Regions from separate parts of the Williamsia sp. SKLECPSW1 genome, predicted to be linked through region 1. Evidence: riboswitches for the same ligand, from Rfam matches in the RefSeq annotation. Region 1 holds a riboswitch; each other region holds the start of a gene.
What was found. Region 1 has a riboswitch for cobalamin ahead of ACXVUM_RS15300 (CbtB domain-containing protein). Riboswitches for the same ligand answer to the same signal wherever they lie in the genome.
Positions count from the first base shown of each region.

Region 1 (5,762 bases):
CTCGTACACCGACCAGGCGAGCGTCGCGTACGGCGCCGCGCGGCGGACCGTCTCGTACCAGTCCTGCACGTCGAGGACGTCGACGGCGCTGGCGGCCACGGTGTGCTGGGCCAGGATGTCCAGCGGGTTGGCCGGGACGGCGATCTCCTCGATGAGTCCGTCGCGCATCCGTCGCACCGCGACCGTCGCGTGGACGAGGTCTGCCCGGTGCTTGGGGAACACCACGCCACGGCTGATCTCACCCACCTGATGACCGGCGCGTCCGATCCGTTGGAGCCCGCCGGCCACCGACGGCGGCGTCTCCACCTGCACGACGAGATCGACTGCACCCATGTCGATCCCGAGCTCCAGCGAGCTCGTCGCGACGACGCAGCGCAGCCGACCGGCCTTGAGGTCGTCCTCGATCAGTGCGCGTTGCTCCTTCGACACCGACCCGTGGTGGGCACGGGCGAGGACCGGTGGCGCGCCCTGGCTCGACCCGCTGCCCATCACGTAGGCCGGTGCCCCGCCGGGGACGGCGTCGTTGCCGTCGGTCTCGAGGTCGACACCGGACCGCTCGGCATGGATCTCGTTGAGGCGGGCCGTGAGTCGCTCGGCGAGGCGTCGGGAGTTGGCGAACACGATGGTCGACCGGTTCTTCTCGACGAGGTCGACGATGCCGTTCTCGACGTACGGCCACAGGGAGCCCGCGGTGGGGGTCATCTCGTCGTCGAGGTCGTCCACACCGGGCGGAGGTGGGATGTTGGCCATGTCCGGAACCGGGACGTCGACTGTCAGGTCGAAGGTCTTCTCCGCCGGCGGCGCGACCACGGTGCAGGGCGCCGACCCCGCGAGGAACTGCGCGACCCGCTCCGGCGGGCGGACCGTCGCCGACAGCCCGATGCGCTGCGCGGGCCGCTCGAGCAGGGCGTCGAGCCGTTCCAGTGACAGGGCCAGATGGGTACCGCGCTTCGTCGACGCGACCGCGTGCACCTCGTCGACGATGACGGTGTGCACCTCGCGCAACGTGTCCCGCGCCGACGAGGTCAACATCAGGAACAGCGACTCCGGCGTGGTGATGAGGATGTCCGGCGGGGTGCGCAGCAGCTGACGGCGCTGCGTCGTCGGGGTGTCCCCCGATCGGACGCCGACCGTGATGTCCGGTGCCGGCAGGCCCAGCGCCGCCGCCGACCGCTGCAGGCCCGCCAGGGGCGCGCGCAGGTTGCGTTCGACGTCCACGGCGAGGGCTTTGAGCGGCGAGATGTAGAGGACCGACGTGGTGTGCGTACGGGTCTCACCTCCGCCGGACTCCCGGGCGAGACGGTCGAGTGCCCACAGGAACGCCGACAACGTCTTGCCGGACCCCGTCGGGGCGACGACGAGCGTGTGGTCACCGTCGGCGATGGACGACCAGGCACCGAGCTGGGCGGCGGTGGGCGCGGCGAAGGCACCGGTGAACCAGTCGCGGGTCGGCGCGCTGAACCGTTCCAGCACCTCGGCGGTGGCCGTGCTCATCGGTCCATCATCCCCCGTGGGTACGACAGGCATTCCTGCCGCCGTCTCGCGGTGTTGACCAGCAACGATCCCGACCCATAGGGTTCGGTGCAGCCGAGCGGCTGGGGAACTCCGGTGAGAATCCGGGACGGTCGCGCCACTGTGAGACGAGCGGGAGACCGCACGTCGAGTCAGATCGCCACCGCACGGCTTTCTCATCCGCACCACGTGGGACGCGCCATCCCACGAGAGGAGTTCGACCCATGTCCCAGACCTCCACGCTGTCCGCCGGTCGCGGCACGGCCCGGATCCTCCAGCTCGACACACCCGACGTCTCCGTCATGGAGACCGCACTGTGGCTCACGGCCACCACCGCACTCGCCGCGCTGGCCTACTACTTCATCGGTTACGACCAGGGCGCGGTGTCGGTCTTCGGATCCGACACCCACGTCCACGAGTTCGTGCACGACGCACGGCACTTCCTCGGCTTCCCCTGCCACTGAGCGGGAGACGAGCAGATGGAGAAGAAGTTCATCGGCGGCGGGCTGATCGCAGGTCTCGTCGCCGGGATCGTCGCGTACGTGTTCGCGCGTGTGTTCATCGAGCCACAGGTCGCGAAGGCCATCGACTACGAAGGCGGCCGCAGCGCCGCCGAGGAGATGCTCGCGGGCGAGCACGGTGCCCACGAGCACGGCGAGGTGTTCACCCGGTCGGTGCAGGAGAACATCGGGGCCGGAGTGGGGTCGGTGGTCTTCGGTCTCGCCATGGGCGCCCTGTTCGCCGTCGCGTTCACCGTCGTGTGGGCGTACGTCGGCCGTCGTCACCCCCTGGTCGACCCGCGGTGGGTCGCCGCCGCACTCGCGTTCGGTGGGTTCGTCGCGGTCTACCTGGTGCCGTTCGGGAAGTATCCGGCCAATCCGCCGGCCGTCGGCGACGACGACACCATCGGGGCCCGTAGCGGCTCGTATCTCACGATGACGCTGGTGTCGGTCGCTCTGGCGGTCGCCGCCGTCGCGCTGGCGTTCTGGCTGCTGCCGCGTATCGGCGGCCTGTGGGCGCTGGTGTCGGGCGTGGCCACCTACCTGGTCGGTGTCGCGGTCGCGATGGCACTGCTGCCGTCGTTCGACGAGGTGCCGACGGCACTGCGGTCCGCCGACGGCACCATCGTCTTCCCGGGCTTCCCCGGCGACGTGGTCGGCGACTTCCGGTTCCTCTCGATCGCGAACCAGATGATCCTGTGGTCCGTGCTCGGGCTCGCGTTCGCGATCGTGCTCACCCGGATCGGCCGCCACGCCGAGGCCGGCCGTCGGTCGACGGGTGCGCCGGCCGGGTCGCTGCGCTGAGGGTCACCCTCGTCGCCGCGGGACGCACCGGCCCCAACCGGGCGCTGTCCTTCGGCGGCGAGGGCGGTCCGCTCGACGATCGCGGCCGCCGCGACGTCGCCGCGCTCGGAGTCCGGGTCCCGCTCGTCCACACCGGTCCCGAGCGGTCGGTCGTCGAGACGGCCGCGCTCCTCGCCGAGGCCCACGTCGTCGACGAGGCCCTGCGGAGCATCGACCTCGGATCGTGGGTCGGCCGACGCCCGGACGAGATCGCGCCCGCCGAACTCGGGTCGTGGTTCGCCGATCCCGACGCGACGCCGCACGGCGGTGAGTCGGTCGCGACGTTCCTGGAGCGGATCGAACGGTCGCTCGTCGCGCTGCGGGCCGACGGCCCGGTGGTCGTCGCCGCGAAGCCTGTCGTCGCGGCGGCTGTCACCCTGCACCGCGGTCTCGGGGCGTCGGGATTCCTCGGCGTCGACATCGCCCCTGCCACGACGTGGACGGTGGACATTTCCATCGGCGGATGACATCGTGGCGGGCAGAAACTGAAACATCATTCAGTTCACGGCGGACACGACGAGGAGTGGCATGTACGAGTGGTCCGAGGAAGACCTGATGATCCGCGACGCACTGCGGGGTTTCATCGACAAGGAGGTGCGTCCGCACCTCGACGAGCTCGAGACCGGCGTTCTCCCGCCCTACGACATCGCCCGCAAGCTGTACACCACCTTCGGGGTCGACCAGATGGCCCGGGAGGGTCTCGAGCGTGAACTCGACTCCGAGGCCACGGGAGAGGCCAAGCCCGGTGCCGTCAGCGGCGGGATGGGCGACAGCACCTTCATGCTGCTCAACACCGAGCTCGCCGGCGTCAGCCTCGGCATCATCGCGTCCCTCGGCGTCTGTCAGCTCACCGTCGGCACGATCCGGTCGAAGGGCACGCTGGCGCAGAAGAAGCGGTGGCTCCCGGAACTGGTGACCCTCGAGAAGATCGGGGCCTGGGCGATCACCGAGCCCGACTCCGGCTCGGATGCATTGGGCGGCATGAAGACGACCGTCAAGCGCGACGGCGACGACTACATCCTCAAGGGCCAGAAGACGTTCATCACCAACGGCCCGTACGCCGACACGATCGTCGTGTTCGCGAAGCTCGACGAGGGCGACGGGACGCCGATCCGTGACCGCAAGGTGCTGTCCTTCGTGCTCGACAAGGGCATGGAGGGCCTCACGCAGGGTAAGCCGTTCAAGAAGATGGGCACGATGAGCTCGCCGACCGGTGAGCTGTTCTTCGACGACGTGCGCGTGTCCAAGGACCGTCTCCTGGGCGAGACCGAGGACACCGGCGCGGACACGCGTGGCGGCGAGGGCGCGAAGGCCGGCTTCACGATGGAGCGGGTCGGGATCGCCGCGCTCTCGCTGGGCATCATCAACGAGTGCCTGCGGCTCTCGGTCGACTACGCCCGCAACCGAACCCTGTGGGGCAAGAACATCGGGCAGTTCCAGCTCATCCAGCTCAAGCTCGCCGAGATGGAGATCGCGCGGATCAACGTGCAGAACATGATCTTCAGCGCCCTCGAGCGGGGCAAGGACCGCAAGTCGATCAGCCTCGCGGAGGCGTCGGCGATGAAGCTGTACTCGTCGAAGGCCGCCACCGACGTCGCCATGGAGGCGGTTCAGCTCTTCGGCGGCAACGGCTACATGGCGGAGTACCGCGTCGAGCAGCTCGCCCGTGATGCGAAGTCGCTGATGATCTACGCGGGCAGCAACGAGATCCAGGTGACCCATGTCGCCAAGGGGTTGCTCGCCGGCTGAGACGGACCGGTACGCACGACGACGGCGCCCGCTCCTCGCGAGAGGAGCGGGCACCGTCGCTGTCGCCGACTTCCCCGACCGTGCCGAAACCGCTCGCCGACCGTGCCGACGACGACCCCTCAGCCCACTCGGCGGTGGGTCTCAGCCCACTCGGCGGGATCGCCGTCAGGCGCCGATCGCGCGACCGATCTGCGGCCACGAGCGGTGCAGCTGGTCCTGCCAATACAGCCACGAGTGCGTCCCTCGCGGCGGGAAGTCCGCGGTGAACGGGATCCTCAGCGCAGTCAGACGATCCGCCAACTGGTGGGTGCACTGGTTGACCGCGGCCTCGATGGGCCCACCGAGGATGATCTGCTGATCCAGGCTCATGCCGGGCTGGATCTTCGCCGGTGTGTCGTACTCGCCGGGCAGACCCGACGCGCTGGAGATCCACAGGCTGAGCCCGCGCAGCTTGGCGGCGTTGATGATCGCGTCGTGGGCGCGCCAGCCGGGGCCGTTGTACGGGCCCCACATGTTGACGGGATTCGCACCGCCGCGTGACGAGACGACCAGCCGGACGTACGCCTGACCGGCGGGCCCGGCGGTCGACGCGCACCCGCTGTAGGCGCCGACGGCCTGGTAGAGGCCGGGGTGCTCGATCCCGAGGTCCAGCACGGACGTACCGGACGACGAGATGCCCGCGATGGCGTTGCGGCCGGACCCGTTCAGCGCCGTGTCGATGATCGGCGGCAACTCGGTGCCGAGGAACGTCGACCACTTGTTGCGCCCGAGTACCGGGTCGTCGCGCTCCCAGTCGGTGTAGTACGTGTACGCACCGGCGTTGGGCGTCACCACCGTGACGTTCTTGTCCGCGAAGAACTGCACCACGTCCGTCTGCCGCTGCCACGTCGCCGCGTCCTCACCGCCGCCGGCGCCGTTGAGCAGATAGAACACCGGGCGGGGCTTGCTGCGATCCTGCGGCAGGATCACCGACAACGGCACGTCCCGGTTCATCGCGGCGGAGTGGACCGTGATGTCGAGGCGGCGCGCGTCGACGCGGGTCACGGAGACGAGTTCCGACCCGTCGGCGGATCGCGCGCCGGGTTGCGGCAGCGCGGTGTCGGCGCCGGCGACCGCCGTGGGGGCCAGCATGCCGGCGACGAGCGCCGCGGTGGCCAG
Region 1 covers NZ_JBTGLI010000001.1:3,251,185-3,256,946, forward strand. The annotation lists gene ACXVUM_RS15295 (ATP-dependent helicase) at 1-1,494, opposite strand, end outside; adenosylcobalamin (AdoCbl) riboswitch at 1,573-1,730, shown strand; gene ACXVUM_RS15300 (CbtB domain-containing protein) at 1,737-1,976, shown strand; gene ACXVUM_RS15305 (CbtA family protein) at 1,992-2,816, shown strand; gene ACXVUM_RS15310 (histidine phosphatase family protein) at 2,711-3,322, shown strand; gene ACXVUM_RS15315 (acyl-CoA dehydrogenase family protein) at 3,384-4,604, shown strand; gene ACXVUM_RS15320 (alpha/beta hydrolase) at 4,770-5,735, opposite strand.

Region 2 (5,762 bases), on a different contig from region 1:
ATCGGCCGCGACGGTCGCGACCTCCTCCCGGGACCAGTCGGCCTTACCGCAGGCGGCGACGAGTTCGCGGGCGACTGTCTCGACGCGGTCGGTGTCGTCGCGGGACGCCTCCCCCTCGGCGAGCCCGAGGGCCTCACGCAGACCCGGCAGGCTGCGGGTGCCGCCCCACAGCTGTCGGGCGCGCAGCATCGCCAGGACGAGGTCGACCTCGACGTCGTCGGCCGGCGGGGACCCCAGCACGTGCAGACCGTCGCGGATCTGCACGTCCTTGATCTCACAGAGCCAGCCGTCGACGTGCAGCAGCATGTCGTCGAACACGTCCTCGTCGGGGCGTTCGGTGAGGCCGAGGTCGGAGTCCATCTTCGCCGCCTGCAGCAGCGTCCAGATCTGCTGGCGGATCGCGGGCAGCTTCGACGGGTCGAGGGTGGAGATGTTGGCGTGCTCGTCGAGCAGTTGCTCCAGGCGTGCGATGTCGCCGTAGCTCTCGGCCCGCGCCATCGGCGGGATGAGGTGGTCGACGAGGGTCGCGTGTGCACGTCGCTTCGCCTGGGTCCCCTCGCCGGGGTCGTTGACGAGGAACGGGTAGATCAGCGGCAGATCACCGATCGCCGCGTCGGTCCCGCACGCAGCGGACATCCCGAGGGTCTTGCCGGGCAGCCATTCCAGGTTGCCGTGCTTGCCGACATGTACGACCGCGTCGGCGCCGAACCCGTTGTCGCGGTCGGCTACCCAGCGATAGCACGCCAGATAGTGATGCGAGGGCGGCAGGTCCGGATCGTGGTAGATCGCGACCGGGTTCTCACCGAAGCCACGGGGCGGCTGGACCATCAGCACGACGTTGCCGAAGGTCTTCGCCGCGATGACGACGTCGCCGTCGGCGTTCGCGGTGCGGTCGACGTACAGCTGCCCCGGTGCCGCGCCCCAGTGCTCGGCGACGGCGTCCCGCAAACCGGGATCGAGGGAGTCGAACCACGGCCGGTAGTGCTGCGCCGACAGACGGACGGGATTGGCCGCGAGGGCGTCCTCGGTGAGCCAGTCGGGGTCCTGCCCACCGGCGGCGATCAGGGAGTGGATCAGCGCATCCGAGTCGTTCTCGGCGAGGCCGGGGATGGCGTCCGGGCCGGACTCCGGTCCGATGTCGTAACCGGCGTCGCGCATCGCCCGCAGCAGCGCGAGCACGCTCGCGGGTGTGTCGAGCCCGACGGCGTTGCCTATGCGCGCGTGCTTGGTGGGATACGCGGACAACATGATCGCGATCCGCCGCTGCTGCGGCGGTGTGGACCGCAGACGGGCGTAGGACGTCGCGATGCCGGCGACGCGCGCGCACCGTTCGTGGTCGGGGGCATACCAGGGCAGGCCGTCGTCACCGAACTCCTTGAACGAGAACGGGACGGTGATGATCCGACCGTCGAACTCCGGGACGGCGACCTGGGTGGCGACGTCGAGCGGCGAGAGTCCGTCGTCGTTCTCGTCCCACGCTGCCCGCGACGACGTCAGACACAGCCCCTGCAGGATCGGCACGTCCAGGGAGGCGAGCCGCTCGATGTTCCAGGCGTCGTCGTCCTCCCCCGCCGAGGCGGTCGCGGGGACCGCGCCACCGGCGGCGAGAACGGTGACGACCAGCGCGTCGGCCTGACCGAGGGTGTCGATCAGGTCGTCGGGTGCGGTACGCAGCGAGGCACAGAAGATCGGCAACGAGCGGGCGCCGCGGGCCTCGATCGCATCGCACAGTGCATGGATGTAGCCGACGTTCCCGGCGAGATGCTGGGCCCGGTAGAAGAGCACCGCGACGGTCGGGCCGTCGTGGGTGTCGTCGGACGCGGGGCGCTCGAGCACACCCCAGTGCGGGGTGACCGTCGGCGGCGCGAAGACGGCGCCGGTCATCAGGACGGTGTCGGAGAGGAAGCCGTGCAGCGAGACGAGGTTGTCGACACCGCCCTGAGCGAGGTAGTTGTGCGCCTCCGCGGCGACGCCGCCCGGCACCGTCGACAGCGACATCAGGTCGGGGTCGGGCAACTGCTCACCGGACAGGACCACCGTCGGCAGACCCTGGGCGAGGACGGCGTCGAGGCCCTCCTCCCAGGCGCGACGACCACCGAGGATGCGGACGACGACGAGGTCGGCGCCGTCGAGCACCACCGGGATGTCGGACTCGGGCAGCAGGCGCGCGGGGTTGGCGACCCGATAGTCGGCGCCCGACGCCTTCGCGGTGATGAGGTCGGTGTCCGAGGTGGACAGCAGGACGATCAACGAAGCCTCCCGACCGGGTTCTCGCGCCCGATGCTCGACGGTGACCGGGCAGGGGTCTGACTCGATGTCGTCCGGCGACATCACACAGTGGCGCGACCGTGCCGGAGTCCCACCGGCTTCCCGAATACCCGTTCGGATGGCATCACCCTAGCCTGGAGTGATGTCCCGACCGAGCGACCGCTGCCCCGGCGTGCTCGATCCGCACCCGGCGGCCGACGGTCTCGTGGCACGGATCCGGCTGCCCGGGGGTGCGGTGACCCCGCCGCAGATGCAGGCACTGGCGCAGTTCGCGGCGGACCACGGTGACGGTCACCTCGAGCTGACCGGGCGGGCGAACATCCAGGTCCGCGGCCTCGCGGATGTCGACGACCAGGCCATCGCCGGACTACGCGACGCGGGGCTGCTCCCGTCGGGCGCACACGACCGGGTGCGCAACACGATGGTCTCGCCGCTCTCCGGACGTATCGGTGGTCGCGGCGACGTCCGCGGCCTGGCCCGCGACCTCGACACGGCGCTCCTCGACGACCTCGCGCTCGCGCAGTTGCCCGGTCGCTTCCTCTTCGGACTCGACGACGGTCACGGCGACGTCCTCGCGCACCGTCCGGACGTGGGGGTGCTCGCCGTCGACCCGTCGACGGTCGAGGTGATCCTCGGCGGCGTGCGCACCGGCCGGCTCGTCGCCTCGGACGGGGCGGTGGCGGCGCTCCTCGACGTCGCCCGCCGGTTCGTCGGCCTGCGGGGTGACCGCTGGCGGATCGCCGACCTCGACGCCGTCGAGCTGGACGTGCTGATCGGATCGGTGGACGACGCGACCCGGCCGGCGGTCGGTGAGCCCCTCCCCGTGGTCCCGCACGACGGCCCGCTGGTCGGCTGGATGGACCAGGACGACGGCGCGGTGATGCTCGGCGCGGTCGTCGAACTCGCCCGGATCCCGGCCCGCACGGCCGAGTTCCTCGCCGCCGTCGACCACCCGATCGTCATCACCCCCGACCGCGAGGTGCTGGTCTGTGATCTCGCCGACGGGGTCGCGGAGACGGTGGTGAGGGTTCTCGCGCCGATGGGCGTCATCTACGACGCGACCTCACCGTGGGCGCGGGTGAGCGCCTGCGCGGGGGCACCCGGCTGCTCCCGCTCGCATGCCGACGTCCGGGGCGACCTGGTGGATCACGTGGCGTCGGCCGACCCCGACTCGCTCGACGACCGCGAACACTGGGTCGGCTGCGACCGGGGCTGCGGAAGCCCGCACGGCCCCCACCTGCGGGTCGTCGCCGGCCCGGACGGCTACACCCGCCGCCGGACGGGTGAGAAGCCGTCGTCGGGGCCCCTCTAGGGTGAGGCCCGACATGTACGACTACATCCACGACGGCGCCGAGATCTACCGGCAGTCGTTCGCCACCATCCGCCGCGAGTCCCGGCTCGACGGGTACGACGCGGAGACCGAGAAGGTGGTCGTCCGCATGATCCACGCGTGCGGCCAGGTCGATCTCGTCGACGACGTACGGATCACCCCCGACGCCGTGACCCGTGCCCGTGCCGCGCTGCAGGCGGGTGCGCCCATCCTGTGTGACGCCACGATGGTCGCCTCCGGGGTCACGCGTCGACGGCTCCCCGTCGACAACGACGTGGTGTGCCTCCTGGGTGATCCCCGGACCCCCGATCTGGCCCTCGAACTCCAGACCACCCGCACCGCGGCGGCGGTGCACCTGTGGCAGCCGATGCTCGAGGGGGCGGTGGTCGCGATCGGGAACGCGCCCACCGCGCTGTTCGCCCTGCTCGAGCTCATCGATTCCGGGGCGCCCCGTCCCGCGGTCGTCGTCGGCGCGCCCGTCGGGTTCATCGGTGCCGCGGAATCGGCTGCCGCGCTCGCCGATCGGGACGATCTCGACTACGTCACCGTCCTGGGACGACGCGGCGGGTCTGCGATCACCGCGGCCGCGATCAACGCCCTGGCGAGCCCGGTCGAATGACCGCGCCCGGAACGCTCTGGGGTGTCGGTCTCGGTCCCGGGGACAGCGAGCTGGTCACGGTGAAGGCCGCCCGGATCGTCGGCGAGGCCGACGTGGTCGCGTATCACTGTGCCCAGCACGGGAAGTCGATCGCACTGGGTGTCGCCGAGCCGTATCTGCGAGACGGGCAGCTCCGCGAGGAACTGCGGTATCCGGTCACCACCGAGACCACCGACCACCCCGGTGGCTACCGCGGGGCCCTCGACGACTTCTACGCCGACGCCGCCGCCCGGCTCGCGGCGCACCTGGAGGCGGGGAGGTCGGTCGCCCTTCTCGCCGAGGGCGATCCGCTCTTCTACTCGAGCTTCATGCACATGCACAAGCGGCTCGTCGACCGCTTCCCCACCGAGATCATCCCGGGTGTCACCTCGCCGAGTGCCGCAGTCGCCGCCGTGGGCCTGCCGTGGGTCGAGGCCGACGAGACCACGACCATCCTGCCCGGCACACTCCCCCGCGACGAGCTGGTCCGACGCCTCCGCGACGCGGACGCCGTCGCGATCATGAAGCTGGGACGCACTTTCGAGACCGTGCGCGAGGCGCTGGAGATCGCCGGTGTCGCGGACCGGGCCTGGTACGTCGAGCGGGCGTCGACGGACCGGCAGCGTGTCCTGCCCGTCCGCGACGTCGACCCGTCGTCGGTCCCGTACTTCTCCATGATCGTCGTGCCCGGTGACCTCAACGCCGTCACCACGTCTGCGGTCGCGCCGCCGGAGGTCGCCGTCGGCGAGGTGGTCGTCGTCGGTCTCGGGCCGGGCGCCGACCGATGGACGACACCCGAGGTGACCGAGGAACTCGCGCGCGCCACCGACCTCGTCGGCTACACCACCTACCTTCGACGTGTCACGGCACGCCCGGGCCAACGGGTACATGCCAGCGACAACAAGGTCGAGTCCGAACGAGCCTGTATGGCACTGGATCTCGCCGCACGGGGCGGACAGGTGGTGGTGGTCTCCTCGGGAGACCCCGGCGTGTTCGCCATGGCGTCGGCGGTGGTCGAGATGGCCGCCGACCCCATGTGGTCGCATGTACCCGTCCGGGTGGTGCCGGGTGTGACCGCGGCCAGCGCGGTCGCCGCCGCGGTCGGAGCGCCGCTCGGACACGACTTCGCGGTCCTCTCGCTGTCGGACCGGCTCAAGTCCTGGGAGACGGTGGAGCACCGCGTTCGCGCCGCACTGGCCGCCGACCTCGTGATCGCCGTCTACAACCCCGCCTCGCGGGAACGGACCTGGCAGGTCTCGGCCCTGCGGGACATCGTCGTCGAGCTCGCCGGGCCCGACCGCGTCGTCGTCCTCGGTCGCGACGTCGGCGGCCCCACGGAGACGGTGACCGTCACCACCGCCGGGACGATGGACCCGACCGTGGTCGACATGCGCACCCTGCTCGTCATCGGCTCGTCGACCACCACGGTCGTCGACCGCACCGCCGGGCAGGCTGTGTTCACCTCGCGTCGGTACGACCCCGCAGGAGCCGATCCAGCACCGGCATGACGTCGGCCGGGGTGGAGAC
Region 2 covers NZ_JBTGLI010000002.1:224,924-230,685, forward strand. The annotation lists gene cobN (cobaltochelatase subunit CobN) at 1-2,250, opposite strand, end outside; cobalamin riboswitch at 2,281-2,415, opposite strand; gene cobG (precorrin-3B synthase) at 2,411-3,580, shown strand; gene ACXVUM_RS16925 (precorrin-8X methylmutase) at 3,594-4,217, shown strand; gene ACXVUM_RS16930 (precorrin-2 C(20)-methyltransferase) at 4,214-5,743, shown strand; gene ACXVUM_RS16935 (cobalt-precorrin-6A reductase) at 5,694-5,762, opposite strand, start outside.
Region 2: linked by a shared signal. The riboswitch ahead of cobN (cobaltochelatase subunit CobN) and the one ahead of ACXVUM_RS15300 (CbtB domain-containing protein) in region 1 are both predicted to bind cobalamin.

Region 3 (5,762 bases), 2.6 Mb from region 1:
TCCGGCCCGCTGCACGGCGGCGCCCCGGACCGGGCACTCGATGCGCTCGACGCGATCGTGGCCCGCGGCGGTCAGGCCATGACGGCCGCGGATGCCGGTGACGTCGCCCGCGCCTGGGCTCGGGACGAACTCTCCGCCGGCCGACGTCTCATGGGCTTCGGACATGCCGTCTACCGCACGCGCGATCCCCGGTCCGAACTGCTGCGCGAGGTCGCCACACGTCTCGGCGGCCGGACGGCGGACGTGGCCGTCGAGGTCGAACGCGCCGTCGTCGACGTCCTCTCCGCGGCCCGGCCGGACCGCCCCCGCTACGCCAACGTCGAGTTCTATGCGGGCGTCGTGATGGACCGCTGCGGCCTTCCCCGCGAGATGTTCACACCCACCTTCGCCGTCAGCCGCGTCGTCGGGTGGACGGCCAACGTGCTCGAGCAGGCGCGCGACCGCCACATCATCCGACCCCGCGCGACCTACGTCGGACCGCCCGTGGAGACCTCGGCCTGACGGGAATGTCGCGACCGCGAACATCGCGGCGCGACACTCGCGACCTTCCCCGTGTGCGGGCCGCGGGCGATCTGTCATCGTCGACGACATGCAGGAAGCCCCACCGCCAGACGACCAGGCCGCGACTGCGGCGCCCCACGCCCCGGGTGACGCGACCGGCGCGCCTCCCGCGCCACCCCGCCCTCCGCGCGCACACCGGCTGCGCCGCGCCTGGCGACGCTCGCTCGACCCGGGTCAACAGGCCGCGCTGCTGTCGTGGACCTCGTTCACCACGACCTTCGTCGCGGTGCGCGCCCTCACCCACTGGATCCGGGCGGGCCACGGCCCGGCGGGCGGCGGGATGAGTCTGCACGGCAGGCACTTCCACCACTACAACATCGGCATCCTCATGCTCGGCGGCGTCGGTGCGGTCGCCGTCCGCGGCGCCGAGCACCACCGGCGTCACCCGCTGACCGCCATCAGCTACGGCGTGGCGACCGCGCTCATCGTCGACGAGCTGGCGCTCCTGCTCGATCTCGAGGACGTCTACTGGTCCCAGCAGGGCCGCGAGAGCGTCGATGCAGCGGTGACCATCATCGGGGCCGGCGGCGTCGCGATCGCGGGTGCGGCATTCTGGCCGGAAGCACGCAAAGCGATCCGCTGACGACGAGAGGGGTGATCGGACTGTCACGCGACCGCGACGCCGACGGGCGCGCCCACAACGCCCGCCCGCGCGACCGTCTGGGCCGACCGCTGCCCCGCGACGCGACCGGCGTGACGCCGCCCGGTCCCGGCGACGAGGTCCCGCTCACCCCGGCGGAGTCGCTGACCGTCGCCCAGGACCTGCTCGACACCGGATGGCCGTTCCGCGCACACGAGATCCTCGAGGCGACGTGGAAGCAGGCGCCGGATGCCGACCGAGCCCTGTGGAAGGGGCTCGCCCAGCTCGCGGTCGGCGCCACCCACGCCGCCCGCGGCAACACCGACGGCGCCCGACGGTTGCTGGAGCGTGGCCGCGACGCCATCGCGCCGGTCCGCGACGCCCCGGAGGGGGTCGACGTCGCTGGTCTGTGTGCCTGGGTCGACGAGTCGCTGATCACGCTGCGCGAGGCCGACCATGCCGTCGACCTCCCGGCGCCGCGACTGCGCGGGACTGCGCCGCCGTGACCCTGCCCAGCGCCGCCGCGGAGGCGCCCGACCTCGCCGCGCTCGACGCCGCACTCGTCGACTGCCGTGCCTGCCCGCGGCTCGTCGAGTGGCGGGAGCGTGTCGCCCGCGAGAAGCGACGCGCCTTCGCCGACCAGACCTACTGGGGCCGACCGGTCCCCGGGTTCGGCCCGTCGGACGCCCGGCTGATCATCGTGGGCCTCGCCCCGGCCGCCCACGGCGCCAACCGGACCGGCCGGATGTTCACCGGCGACCGCAGCGGCGACGTCCTGTTCGCCGCACTGCACGCCGTCGGAGTCGCCAGCCAACCGACCGCGGTGGCCGCCGACGACGGCCTCACCCTGCGCGGGGTCCGCATCACCGCCCCGGTGCACTGCGCCCCACCCGACAACAAGCCCACCGTCGCCGAACGGGACACCTGTGGGCACTGGCTCGACCGCGAACTGACCCTGCTCGCACCGACGGCCAAGGCCGTCCTCGCCCTCGGCGGCTTCGGCTGGCAGGCCGCCCTCACCGCACTACGCGGCCACGGCCACGACATCCCGGTGCCGCGGCCGAAGTTCGGCCACGGGGCCTCCGTCGACCTCCCCGCGGCACCCGGCCACGACGTCCCGCCGCTGCGCCTGTTCGGCAGCTATCACGTCAGTCAGCAGAACACCTTCACCGGACGCCTCACCCCGGCGATGCTCGAGGACGTCCTCTCGACAGCCGTTGAGTTCGCGGGGTTGTGACAGGTCACCGGCCCCCATCGGCGAGAATGGCGCAATGGTCTCAGGATGCGCCGATGGCCACTGACGGTCCTGGTTTCGACCCGATCGCCCGGGCGCGGGACAACTGGGTGGCCGCGGGCTGGGGCGACGTCGTGCCCGGAATGGTCGCGGTCACCTCTGTCATGCGTGCGCACCAGATCCTGCTCGCCCGCGTCGAATCCGCACTGCGACCCTTCGACCTCAGCTTCTCCCGGTTCGAACTGCTCCGGCTGCTCGCCTTCAGCCGCACCGGCGCCCTGCCCATCACGAAGGCCAGCGTGCGCCTGCAGGTCCACGTCACCAGCGTCACCCACGCGATCCGCCGTCTCGAGTCGGCCGGCCTGGTCCGCCGTATCCCCCACCCCACCGACGGTCGGACGACGCTCGTCGAGATCACCGAGATCGGCCGGTCGACAGTGGAGGAGGCGACCGAGGTGCTCAACCGCGAGGTCTTCGCCGACATCGGCGTCGACGAGACCGCGGCGACCACGCTCGCCGACGTCATCGAATCGCTGCGCCGCAGCGCGGGCGACTTCTGACGCGGCGTATGGTCGGCCCCGCAGCTGGTCTGTGACGACGACGGCTCCCGGTTCCCGGGTCGCCGACGACGCCACATCGAGTGGGATCGACAACCGGGCGACCGGATGTCGGCCCCACGAGAGGGAACCCGGTGGGAATCCGGGACTGTCCCGCAGCGGTGAGTGGGAACGACCGTCGACATCAGCACTGGGCCACGGCCCGGGAAGCGTCGATCAGTAGGTGCGCGCGAGCGCTCGCCCACGAGTCCGAAGACCTGCCAGCCGTGTCCGCCGCGCCGCGGTGGACGGTTCGTCGCCTCGTGGACTGGGCGTGTGACCGGAGAAGGTGGGTCGCCGCGCGGCAGCCGTCATCGCGACGGGTGGTGCCGTGGGGTGGTCGTGTCGTCGTCCGACGGTGTGGGCGTCGACGTCTCTCCGGGGTGCGCCGGGTATGGGCGATGACCATCCGCTCCACACCCGGAGGATCCACCCGAATGTCCGACATCCGTTCCCGCACACAGCAGTCGAGCGATTTCCGCGCCACCGTCCTGGGCGCACCCCGCATCGGCCCGAACCGCGAGCTCAAACGCGCCACCGAGGCGTACTGGGCGGGGCGTGTCGACCGCGACGCACTGCTCGCCCAGGCCGGCGACCTGCGACGCAGCGACCTCGCCCGACTCCGCGACAGCGGACTCGACTCCGTACCGGTCAACACGTTCTCGTTCTACGACCAGGTGCTCGACACCAGCGTCCTGCTCGGAACGCTGCCGCCGCGCTACGACGACATCCCCGACCCGCTCGACCGATACTTTGCGGCCGCACGCGGCGTGCAGTCGGTGACGGCGATGGAGATGACGAAGTGGTTCGACACGAACTACCACTACATCGTCCCGGAGATCTCCGACGCGACGACGTTCTCGATGAACCCCGCGAAGGTGCTGGCCGAGCTGGCCGAGGCGATCGAACTGGGCGTCCCCGCGCGCCCGGTCGTCATCGGTCCGATCACCTACCTGCTGCTGGGCAAGGCCGTCGACGGTGGGGCCGCACCGATCTCCCGCCTCGACGAGCTGCTGCCGCTCTACGTCGACCTGCTCTCGCAGTTGCGCGCCGCGGGCGCACAGTGGGTCCAGTTCGACGAGCCCGCCCTCGCCACCGACCTCGCCGACGACCCCGCCGCCCTCGCGTCCCACGCCTACGGGCGGCTCGGCGACCTCACCGACCGGCCCGCGCTGCTCGTCGCCGGGTACTTCGGGGACCTCGGCGACGCGCTCGGCGCCCTCGCCGCCACCGCGATCGACGGTGTGGCCGTCGACCTCGTGCGCGGCGACCCCGATCGGGTCGTGTCGACCACCGGCCTGGCCGACAAACTCCTGGTCGCCGGCGTGGTGAACGGCCGCAACATCTGGCGCGCCGATCTCGACCGGGCACTGGCGACCCTGGCGACGCTGCTGGGCAGCGCGCGGAACGTGGCCGTGGCGACGTCGTGCTCGCTGCTGCACGTGCCGTACACCGTGGCCGCCGAGGATCGCCTCGACGAGACCCTGCGCCCGTGGCTCGCGTTCGGGCTCGAGAAGGTCGCCGAGGTCGTCACGCTGTCCCGGGCACTCGGCGAGGGGCGGGAGGCGGTGGCGGCCGACCTCGAGGCCGCGGCCGCCGCCGCGGCATCCCGGCGCTCCGACCCGCGCGTGAACGACGCCCGCACCCGCGCGCGCGTCGCCGAGGTCGTCGAACGCGGGATCTCCCGCGGGCCGGCTGCCGACCGGCGCACGGAGCAGGACGCCCGCCTCGGGCTGCCGGTACTGCCGACCACCACGATCGGCTCCTACCCGCAGACCTCCGAGATCCGTCTCGCCCGCGCCGCGCTGCGGTCGGGCGAGATCGACGAGTCCGAGTACACCTCGCGGATGCGCGCCGAGGTCGAGTCGGTGATCCGTCTGCAGGAGGAGCTCGGTCTCGACGTCCTCGTACACGGGGAGCCCGAGCGCAACGACATGGTGCAGTACTTCGCCGAGCAGCTCGACGGGTTCGCCGCGACCCACAACGGCTGGGTGCAGTCCTACGGGAGCCGATGCGTCCGTCCGCCGATCCTGTTCGGCGACGTCTCGCGCCCCACCCCGATGACCGTCGAATGGGCCACCTACGCACAGGCACTCACGCCGAAGCCCGTGAAGGGGATGCTGACCGGCCCGGTGACGATCCTGGCGTGGTCGTTCGTCCGCGACGACCAGCCGCTGGCGCAGACGGCGAACCAGATCGCGCTGGCCATCCGCGACGAGACCGTCGACCTGCAGAACGCGGGCATCGGGATCGTCCAGGTCGACGAACCCGCCCTGCGCGAGCTGCTGCCGCTGAGGGCGGCCGATCAGAAGGCCTACCTGCGGTGGGCGGTGGACGCGTTCCGCCTGGCCACCTCCGGCGTCTCCGACGCGACGCAGATCCACACCCACCTCTGTTACTCCGAGTTCGGTGAGGTCATCACGGCCATCGCCGATCTCGACGCGGACGTCACGTCCATCGAGGCGGCGCGCTCGAAGATGGAGGTGCTCGACGACCTGAACGCGATCGGCTTCGGCAACAGCGTCGGACCGGGTGTCTACGACATCCACTCGCCGCGCGTGCCGACCCGTGACGAGATCGTCGCGTCGCTGCGTGCGGCACTCGATGCCGTTCCTGCCGAACGACTCTGGGTGAACCCGGACTGCGGCCTGAAGACCCGCAGACCAGACGAGGTCCGCGAGTCGCTCGCCCACGTCGTCGCGGCGACCGAGCAGGTGCGTGCGACGCTGGTGTGACCGGGTGACAGCCCCGCGCCGGTCCTCCTCGATGACCCCGGACCGGCGCGGGATCC
Region 3 covers NZ_JBTGLI010000001.1:675,384-681,145, forward strand. The annotation lists gene ACXVUM_RS03000 (citrate/2-methylcitrate synthase) at 1-501, shown strand, start outside; gene ACXVUM_RS03005 (hypothetical protein) at 590-1,144, shown strand; gene ACXVUM_RS03010 (DUF309 domain-containing protein) at 1,156-1,647, shown strand; gene ACXVUM_RS03015 (uracil-DNA glycosylase) at 1,644-2,378, shown strand; gene ACXVUM_RS03020 (MarR family transcriptional regulator) at 2,432-2,935, shown strand; cobalamin riboswitch at 3,057-3,191, shown strand; gene metE (5-methyltetrahydropteroyltriglutamate--homocysteine S-methyltransferase) at 3,409-5,706, shown strand.
Region 3: linked by a shared signal. The riboswitch ahead of metE (5-methyltetrahydropteroyltriglutamate--homocysteine S-methyltransferase) and the one ahead of ACXVUM_RS15300 (CbtB domain-containing protein) in region 1 are both predicted to bind cobalamin.